DNA from 3 places in the Arenibacter antarcticus genome. Region 3 is predicted to be linked to each of the others. Evidence: riboswitches for the same ligand, from Rfam matches in the RefSeq annotation. Region 3 holds a riboswitch; each other region holds the start of a gene.

Region 1 (3,284 bases), 590 kb from region 3:
TTATAACTCTTACATCACCTCTTCTCTAGGCTTCTTCAAATCCTTGTCCTTATTTAGTTATACAACGAATATGGCATATTTATTTACTTCAGAATCGGTCAGTGAAGGACATCCTGACAAAATCGCAGACCAGATAAGTGATGCACTTTTAGATAATTTTTTGGCCTTCGATTCGGATAGCAAGGTAGCTTGTGAAACTTTAGTGACCACAGGTCAGGTGGTATTGGCCGGGGAAGTCAAGAGTCGCACTTATTTAGATGTTCAGCAAATTGCTAGGGACGTCATCAATAGAATTGGTTATACCAATGGCGATTATAAATTTAGCGGCGATTCTTGTGGGGTTATTTCCTTGATCCATGAACAATCCAAAGATATCAATCAGGGTGTAGATAGGGGCTCTAAAGAAGAACAGGGAGCCGGTGACCAAGGGATGATGTTTGGATATGCTACTAAGGAAACCGACAATTACATGCCATTGGCTCTGGATATTTCTCATAAAATCTTACAGGTTTTGGCCCAATTAAGACGGGAAAATACACAGATCGATTATCTAAGACCTGATGCAAAAGCCCAAGTTACCATTGAATATTCCGATGATAATGTGCCGCAGCGGATAGATACTATTGTGGTTTCTACCCAGCACGATGAGTTTGATGCGGACGATGAGGTGATGTTGGCTAAAATTAAAAAGGACATTGTTTCCATTTTAATTCCGAGGGTAATGGAACAAATGCCGGAAAATATCCAGAAATTATTTGATGATAAAATAAAATATCATATAAATCCAACGGGGAAATTTGTCATTGGAGGTCCACATGGCGATACCGGTCTTACTGGTAGAAAAATCATTGTGGATACGTATGGTGGAAAAGGTGCCCACGGTGGAGGCGCGTTTAGTGGTAAGGATCCAAGTAAGGTAGATCGTAGTGCTGCCTATGCGGCAAGACATGCGGCCAAAAACTTGGTGGCTGCAGGTGTTGCGGATGAGATGTTGGTGCAGGTGAGCTACGCCATTGGTGTGGTAGAACCTACCTCTATATTTGTGGATACCTATGGTACTTCAAAAGTTGGTTTAAGCGATGGGGAGATTGCCGGAAAAGTGGCTCAATTGTTTGATATGCGACCATTTGCCATAGAAGAACGACTAAAACTGAGAAATCCGATTTATTTGGAAACCGCTGCCTATGGCCATATGGGAAAAGAATCCATCAAAGTGACCAAAGTATTCGAATCCCCTTATAATGGGAGAGTGGAAAAGGAAGTAGAATTGTTTACATGGGAAAAATTGGATGAATTAGATAAAGTAAAAAAAGCATTTAATCTATAATTTTATGAAAATAGTAGGAAAAAGAAATTTTCCCTACCTATATTTGCATACCTAAAGTTCAAACACTTATTGAATTGTTATCAAGAAAGGTGGAGGGAATAGACCCTTTGAAACCTTAGCAACCCTTTGACCCATATGTCAATGAAGGTGCTACATTCTACCTAACCACAACATTATGCCCTTTGGGTTTTAATGTGGCCCAGGCAGATAACACAAACGATTGCTTCGGCAATTGACTTTCTTTTTAACTTTTTGATTTTATAATAGTGGACTGTCTGCACTATTTGCTTTGGATTTTTATTTGATATTTTAATATTTTAATAATTTAATAAAAAACAAAAAAGATCATGAGTACTCAAAAATTTGCTACCAACGCCTTGCACGCAGGACACGACACAAAATTAACAGGAGGGACTAGAGCGGTGCCAATTTACCAGAATACGGCCTATGTCTTCAACAATACAGATCATGCCGCAAATTTATTTAACTTATCCGAACCGGGATTTATCTATACTAGATTGAACAATCCTACCAACGATATCTTGGAAAAACGATTGGCCACTTTGGAAGGGGGAATTGCTGGGGTAGTTACCGCCACGGGAACTGCTGCTATTTCCACTGCATTATTGGTGCTGTTAAAATCTGGGGATCATATTGTAGCCTCAAGTAGTTTGTATGGGGGTACTTATAACCTATTGGCAGTAACGCTCCCAAGATTGGGAATCACTACTACTTTTGTAGATGCTGGGGATGAGGAAAACTTTAGCAAAGCCATAAAAGATAATACCCGTGCCATTTTTGTGGAATCTTTAGGGAATCCTAAATTGGACGTATTGGACTTAAAAGCCATTTCCGTGGTTGCTAAAAACGCCAAAATTCCATTTATCGTAGACAATACGGTTGCCACAAGTGCTTTGGTGAAACCAATAGAGCACGGAGCCAACATCGTGATCCACTCCCTTACAAAATACATTAACGGAAACGGTACAGCTATGGGAGGTGTCATTGTAGATGCCGGGACTTTTGATTGGAGCAGTGGTAAATTTCCTGAGTTTACGGAACCGTCACCGGGGTATCACGGATTGGTGTATCATGACGTTTTGGGTGCAGCAGCTTTTATCGCCAAAGTGAGGATAGAAGGATTAAGAGATCTTGGAGCTGCATTAAGTCCGTTCAATGCATTTCAAATAATCCAAGGATTGGAAACCTTGGAAATCAGAATCAAAAAGCATAGCGAAAATGCCTTAGAATTGGCAAAATGGCTTCAAGATAGGGAAGAAGTTGCTTGGGTGAATTATCCTGGACTTCCATCGAGCCCTTACTACAAGCTGGCACAACAATACCTTCCAAAAGGGCAAAGTGGTATAGTTACATTTGGAGTTAAAGGAGGATATGAATCGGCCAAAAAAATAGTGGACGAAACAAAACTATTTTCTCTTTTGGCAAATATTGGGGATACCAAGTCTTTAATTATCCATCCGGCAAGTACCACCCATCAACAATTGGATGACAAGGCACAACAAACAACAGGGGTAACCAAAGATATGGTACGCCTTTGTGTTGGATTGGAAGATATTGAAGATATCAAGGCAGATTTAGAGCAGGCATTCGCCGTTTTGGATAAATCGGTTTTGTCCTAATATTTTTTACATCCATACTACTATTCAATATTTAAGGGAGATATGGAGCGCAATTTAAGTGTCCTATCGGCATAGCGCTCCTATATTTTAAAAGACCCCAGACCCGTTATAATTAGAAAATTTATTTTCAATCTTATTTTATGCTACATCAACTTTCAATCCAAAATTACGTTACGGAAAGCGGTTACAAACTGGATATTAATTTGTCATATGAGATTTTTGGACTTCCATTACATACAGCTCCTATAATAGTGGTGAACCATGCACTCACGGGTAATTCTAATGTAGCTGGGGAACAGGGATGGTGGAATTCACTG
Region 2 (3,284 bases), 600 kb from region 3:
GGCTTCAATCTTAACGGCAGGAGCACTGCTAGGCACTACAATATAAGCGGTCACTCCTAAGTTATTTGCTGCAAGTGCCAGTGCCTGCCCAAAATTTCCTGAGGAATGAGTGACTACCCCTGCATTTCTCTCCTTCTCCGTTAATTGCTGAATGGCATTAATAGCCCCTCTCATTTTAAAAGCCCCCATTTTCTGGAAATTCTCGCACTTAAAAAATAATTGTGCGCCAGAAATGTCATCCAATAAACGAGAGCTAAGCACCGGAGTTCTATGAACAAACGGCGCTATGCGATTACCAGCCTCTTGGATAATTTCTCTAGTGGGTATCATTAATTTATTGTAATCAAAGTATTGAGTGTTCTAGGACTATAATTCTTTACTATGTCCGCCATGGCCTTAATATGCTCTGGGGTGGTTCCACAGCAACCCCCAACAATATTTACCAGTTTCTTTTCGGCGTACTCCTTAATTTGGGAGGCCATCTGCTCTGGGGTTTCATCGTATTCTCCAAAAGCATTTGGCAATCCGGCATTGGGATGTGCCGATACGGCATGTTCGGTTTTCGCGGACAATACCTCCAAATGTGGCACTAACTGACTTGCCCCTAAGGCACAATTGAATCCCACTGATAAAATAGGGATATGACTTATGGATATTAAAAATGCTTCTGCTGTCTGCCCCGACAAGGTACGCCCAGAGGCATCGGTAATGGTGCCACTTACCATGATCGGGATATCCAAGTTCCTTTCCTCCTTAACCTCCTCTATGGCAAACAATGCTGCCTTGGCATTAAGGGTGTCAAATATGGTCTCTACCAATAAAATATCGGATCCACCGTCTATTAGGGCTTCTACTTGTAATTTGTAAGCTACTCGCAGTTCATCAAAGGTAACACCCCTAAATCCGGGATCGTTAACGTCTGGTGACATGCTTGCCGTTTTGTTGGTTGGGCCAATACTTCCCGCAACAAAACGTGGCTTATGGGGTTCTTTGGCCGTAAATTTATTGGCCACCTCTTTGGCCAATCTGGCCGACTCATAATTTAATTCGTACACCAACTCTTGCATCCCATAATCTGCCATAGCGATTGTGGTGCTGGAAAAGGTATTTGTCTCCACAATATCGGCCCCAGCAGCAAAATATTGGCGGTGCACCTCTGCAATAGCTTCAGGCTGGGTTAGTGATAAAAGATCATTGTTCCCCTGCAATGAACTGGGCCAATCCTTAAAGCGTTCTCCTCTAAAATCTTCTTCCGTAAATTTATGGCGTTGAAGCATGGTACCCATAGCTCCGTCTAACACCAAAATACGTTCTTTCAATACTTCCTGAATATTCTTCATCTACTTTATAAATATAAGCTGCCCACTTGGCATAAACCTTAAATTAAAAATCGCCCTGGACCGTCCAGGAATATTAAAAAATAAATTCTCCTAAAATCCCAACATTCTAATTGGGTGGAGTATAATCAAGTAAGGAAGAGTTTAAGACCAAGGTCTTTCTTTCAGTTATCTATTCCGGATAAAAAACGGATACTATCGTCTTAGACACAGATTAGAACGTAGCACCTTCTTTATACTTCCTAAAAGATTGGGAGAGAAACAAAGGGTTGCTAAGGCTTCATTGGGTCTAATCCCTCCGCCTTTCTTGATAACGTTTTCAAATTGATAATGAACAGGGTACAAAGTAACGTAACAGTAATTGTAAAAGCAAGGAAAGCTCAGTTTTTTTTGACCTAGTTAGGTAGGTATGGAACCATAAAGACCCGTTGGATTATCACAATTCAACGGGTCTTATTTTGCCTCTCCTAAAATCCCTGACTCCCGTCTTGAGACATAGCTGCCAGAGAATCTTTAGCTTAAGCCAATATACTTTGCACGACTTCTTTTTTCGCCTCCTTTTTGCTTCCGTCAAATCCTTCCACTCCACCTACGGTAGTGTATTTCATAACATAGCGTTTCCCTGGATTGATCAATTGATAAGCACTTTGACACATTACCGCCGCTTCGTGAAAACCGGATAAGATCAATTTGAGTTTACCAGGATACGTATTTACGTCCCCTATGGCATAAACTCCTGGAATATTGGTCTGATAGTCATAGGCATTGTTCACCTTAATGGCATTCTTTTCTATTTCCAATCCCCAATCTCCAATGGGACCTAATTTAGGCGACAGACCGAATAAAGGAATAAAGAAATCTGTTTCCACATAGGATTCCCCTTTCCCCTCATCATTGTGCTTTACCACTACCGCTTCCAAATGGTCATCCCCATATAGACGGACAACCTCAGCTTGGGTAAATAATTTTATTTTTCCCAATTTAGCCAGTTCAGCAGCCTTTTCCACAGAATCCAATGCTCCTCTAAATTCGTCCCTTCTATGTACCAGAGAAACTTCGGAAGCCACATCGGCTAAGAAAATGGCCCAATCTAGGGCAGAATCTCCTCCACCCGAAATCACCACTTTTTTATTGCGATATACTTCAGGATCCTTTATGATATATGCTACTCCCTTGTCTTCAAAATCTACCAAAGATGGAATTAGAGGCTTTCTTGGCTCAAAAGAACCTAATCCTCCAGCAATAACCACCACAGGCGCATGATGCTTGGTGCCTTTGTTTGTAGTTACTACAAAGGTCCCGTCATCCAATTTATCCAAGGTTTCTGCTCGCTCGCCAAGTGTAAACCCTGGCTCGAAAGGCTGAATCTGTTGCATTAGGTTTTTAACTAGATCTCCTGCCAATATCTCGGGAAATGCCGGAATATCGTAAATAGGTTTTTTGGGATATATTTCTGAACATTGTCCACCGGGTTGTGGCAATGCATCTATTAGATGTGTTTTCAATTTTAACAATCCTGCTTCAAAAACGGTAAACAAACCTGTTGGTCCAGCTCCTATTATTAGTATATCTGTCTTTATCATACTACTTTTTTTAAATCTAATGTTAAGTTAAGAGTGTCGCATAATCCAATGCGTCTTTTGTGTCATATCTGCTTTAACTTAGCACCTATTATATCAATACCTTTTCTTACACTAATGTTTGTTGATGTTGCGAACTACTTACTATGTTTCTGGCGTGGTCCATCACTATGGATCTGTGTTTTACTACCTCGCCTATGATAATGATAGCCGGATTGCTCAATTCCTCTTTGGCTACTATTTCTTGAATCGACCCTATGGTACCGATACCTACCTTTTCATTTTTACAGGTTCCGTTTTGGATTATAGCGATTGGGAGTCCCGATTTTCCTTCACCTTTAAACAAATCCACTATCTCGCCAAGCTT
Region 3 (3,284 bases):
CTACCAAAATACAGCTGTTATACGGTCATGATGATCCTAATGATGAGGCAAAGGCAGATTGGACGTTCTCTTCTGATCATCGTATATTTCATAAAAAACAGATTCCATTTATTTATTTTGGGGTAGAAGATCATAAGGATTATCACCAGCCTACCGATACCTACGAGCAGATAAGTAAAACATTTTATGTAAGTGCGGTGGAATTAATTATTGAGGCCATTGAAAAATATGACTCCTTTTTAATGGATGAAACCTAGACCTGTTTAGCTCAACCTGAAACCGTTTCTAAGGCTTTAGAAGAAGGGTGTACATGTTAGAAATGCATCGTGAAACCTTGTTCTAATGCTTTCTGGTGAAGTAGCGTTCATGCATTAATAATATTACTTTAAGTATGAAATTTCACTTAGATTTCCATGTCAATTCAGGATATAGGAATAGAAATTATATCTGTATGTTGACCATCATTAAAAATCAGGATTATGCAAAAAACTTCAATTTTTATTTTATCAATTTTTATCTCAGTTTTATTATTTTCATGTACCGGAGATTATGAGGAAGTTTCAGAACAGGAATTCATCAATAACATACTTCCAGAAGTTGATATAAATAATGTTACAATAAAAAACAACGAATTAATCCTCATATCCACAAATGATAACGAGAGGTATAGGATTAAAGGTAACCCACCGAATTCTTTAAATATCTTGATAAATAAAATACAGTCGGAAAATCAAAATTTTGGGGTGACCTATACTGATGAGCCAAATTATTTTGGTAGTATATTTTTACTAATTCCTATTCTCATGCCCTTTATAATCCTAGTGCATATTATATTGTTATGGGTAGCGCTTAGAAGAATTATTCAATCGACAGTAGCGCCTATGGAAAAATTGGTTTATACTATTATTTCAATATTTGTTCCACTTTTTGGCCCTATAATCTATTTAACTACCAAAAAGAATTAGATCATAATCACATTTAAGAAAGAGGCTGCTCCCCATCGGTAGCAGCCTCTTTCTATAAAGATCTGCAATATTAAGCAACCGTTTCCTTCTGGTTCAGTAACGTAATTTTACTTTCTACGCCTACACCGTTCACTAAATTGTCCAATATGGGGCAACGCGCTTCTACAGCTGCAATTAGTTCTTGTATCCTTTCAGGATTTTCGTCTGAATCGATTATAGTTTCAACCTCTATTTTCTGGTATCCGGGACGTACATTTTCGTCTATTCCAAGGAAACCGCGCCAGTCAATATTACCTTTGGTTTCTACCTTAACCCCATTTAGCTGTATACCCTTTAGCGCGGCTACGGCCTGATAAGTTATTACTTGGCATGCGCCTAGAGATCCCAGCAAATACTCAATGGGATTGGGGCCTACATTTGTGCCCGCTAAAGCTTCCGGCTCATCGGCGATAAACTGGAATCCCCTAGCGGTGTTTTTTACTCGGACATGCTCTTCCAATTCGGAAGTGACCCTAAAAACCCCTTTTGTTTTGCTTACATCCTTCTTGGATTCTTCAATAATACCTTGAAATGTACTTCTTACTAATTCTGACATGATTTTGTTTCGTTTAGGTTTATAATAATTATGCGTAAATAATACTGTGGATTAGGCAACCAGTTCCCTGTTATTCTGAACTGTTAATTTGCCTTTCACTTTATTTGTATTTGCAAAAATGTCCAATACCGGGCAAACTGCTTCTACTTGTTTGTATAGCGCTGCCAGTATTTCGGGATCTTCTTTCGATTCGATAACGGCATCAACTTCTACCTTTAAATAGCTAGGACGTGTTTCTTTATTTAGGCCTAAGAAGCCATTTAGGTCGGTGTATCCTTTAACCTTTACCACTACATTGTCTACCTGTATGCCTTTTAAAGACGCTAACGCCTTATAAGTAATGGCTCGGCATGCGCCTAAGGTTGCCAATACATATTCTACGGGTTTGGGTGCAGAATCGTCACCTCCTAAGATATCTGGCTCGTCAAATTCACAATTGAACTGCCTAGTGGTACCTTTTACAGTGAGTTTTTCTCTCAATAAAGCGGTTGCTTCAAAGTTGGCCGTTGCCTTTTCTGGATTCTTGTGGATATCCTGAATAAGGTCTTCAAATGATTGTTTTACAATCTCTGACATTGTTGTAAAATTTATGGATGAAAAAATAAATACGTAGGAATAGGGGAGGGCAATGCAAAAGCATATGCCCAACAGACGGAAAGGTCTTCGGTCTTGTCTATTTTAAAATGGGTGGATTACATACAGCCACACATAGACATCTCCATTTTCTGCATACAGCAAAATAAATGGTGACTCTTGTGGAGTATAGATTTCTTAGAAAAAGTGTAATTGAGAAATGTGTCCTGTGTCTTCATGATGTCTTTTTTATATTCCTCTTTTCAGAGTCAGGATTTGGCACCTTTTCATTTTTTGACGGTTGCCAGTAGGTCATAGAGCCAGTCTCTCGCTACTTCTTTATAAAATCAAGCATCTTTTTAGGATGTCATTGACGAAATTGTAGGGCAAATATAGATGTAGAATCTTAAAAACAAAACTTTCTGGCCTCTTTTTTAAAAAAGCACTCCATAAATAACTGTCTAAAAATGAGATAATCCTACTACGGAAGAAGATGAGGCGTATTCTACAGGTCAAAATAGAATCACATAACCCGATAATTTATGTTTAAAGATTAAGAAGAAAAAAACAGGGAAGATATTTAAGAGAGTTATCGCTAGTATAGTTAAATGTTTATGGAATTATTAGCATCTTTAAATCAAGAAAAACAAAACACAAATGAATATGGATAAAATTGAAACAGTCACTTTAATAGAAACAACTAAGAGCTGGAACGGTAAAGCTTTGCCTACATATCCGGAGGGGAAACCTAAGGTTACAATCTTGAAAATAACCATTCCCCCTCAATCTAGATTAAATATTCATAAGCACCCTGTTATCAATGCCGGTGTACTAACAAAGGGTGAATTAACGGTGGTTGATGAAGAAAATAATACGCTTCAATTAAAAGCAGGCGATGCGTTGGTGGAGTTGGTAAATTCTTGTCATTTTGGGGTAAACAACGGGGATTCCCCTGCCGAAATCATTGTTTTTTATGCAGGAACAGACGAGTTGCCTATAACTGTTGAGGAGAATAAGAAGTATAGCGATTGTTATACCGCCTGGAAATCGTCCTAATAGCATTCTAAGATGAATCTTGATTTTTAGGTAGTTAATTTGCAAATGATTTATCTTCCGACAATAGCCGATTTCGACTATGCCTGCCCATGTAA

What was found. Region 3 has a riboswitch for S-adenosylmethionine ahead of KCTC52924_RS04835 (OsmC family protein). Riboswitches for the same ligand answer to the same signal wherever they lie in the genome.
Region 1: another riboswitch for S-adenosylmethionine. It lies ahead of KCTC52924_RS02410 (O-acetylhomoserine aminocarboxypropyltransferase/cysteine synthase family protein); the one in region 3 lies ahead of KCTC52924_RS04835 (OsmC family protein).
Region 2: another riboswitch for S-adenosylmethionine. It lies ahead of KCTC52924_RS02355 (homocysteine S-methyltransferase family protein); the one in region 3 lies ahead of KCTC52924_RS04835 (OsmC family protein).

The regions. Positions count from the first base shown of each region.
Region 1 is NZ_CP166679.1:564,176-567,459, reverse strand. It holds gene metK (methionine adenosyltransferase) at 71-1,327, shown strand; SAM riboswitch class I at 1,402-1,541, shown strand; gene KCTC52924_RS02410 (O-acetylhomoserine aminocarboxypropyltransferase/cysteine synthase family protein) at 1,675-2,967, shown strand; gene thrA (bifunctional aspartate kinase/homoserine dehydrogenase I) at 3,108-3,284, shown strand, end outside.
Region 2 is NZ_CP166679.1:549,551-552,834, forward strand. It holds gene KCTC52924_RS02350 (pyridoxal-phosphate dependent enzyme) at 1-330, opposite strand, end outside; gene KCTC52924_RS02355 (homocysteine S-methyltransferase family protein) at 330-1,340, opposite strand; SAM riboswitch class I at 1,503-1,654, opposite strand; gene KCTC52924_RS02360 (NAD(P)/FAD-dependent oxidoreductase) at 1,856-2,920, opposite strand; gene cobA (uroporphyrinogen-III C-methyltransferase) at 3,027-3,284, opposite strand, start outside.
Region 3 is NZ_CP166679.1:1,149,265-1,152,548, reverse strand. It holds gene KCTC52924_RS04850 (M20/M25/M40 family metallo-hydrolase) at 1-257, shown strand, start outside; gene KCTC52924_RS04845 (PLD nuclease N-terminal domain-containing protein) at 480-965, shown strand; gene KCTC52924_RS04840 (OsmC family protein) at 1,036-1,560, opposite strand; gene KCTC52924_RS04835 (OsmC family protein) at 1,612-2,136, opposite strand; SAM riboswitch class I at 2,380-2,481, opposite strand; gene KCTC52924_RS04830 (cupin domain-containing protein) at 2,797-3,189, shown strand.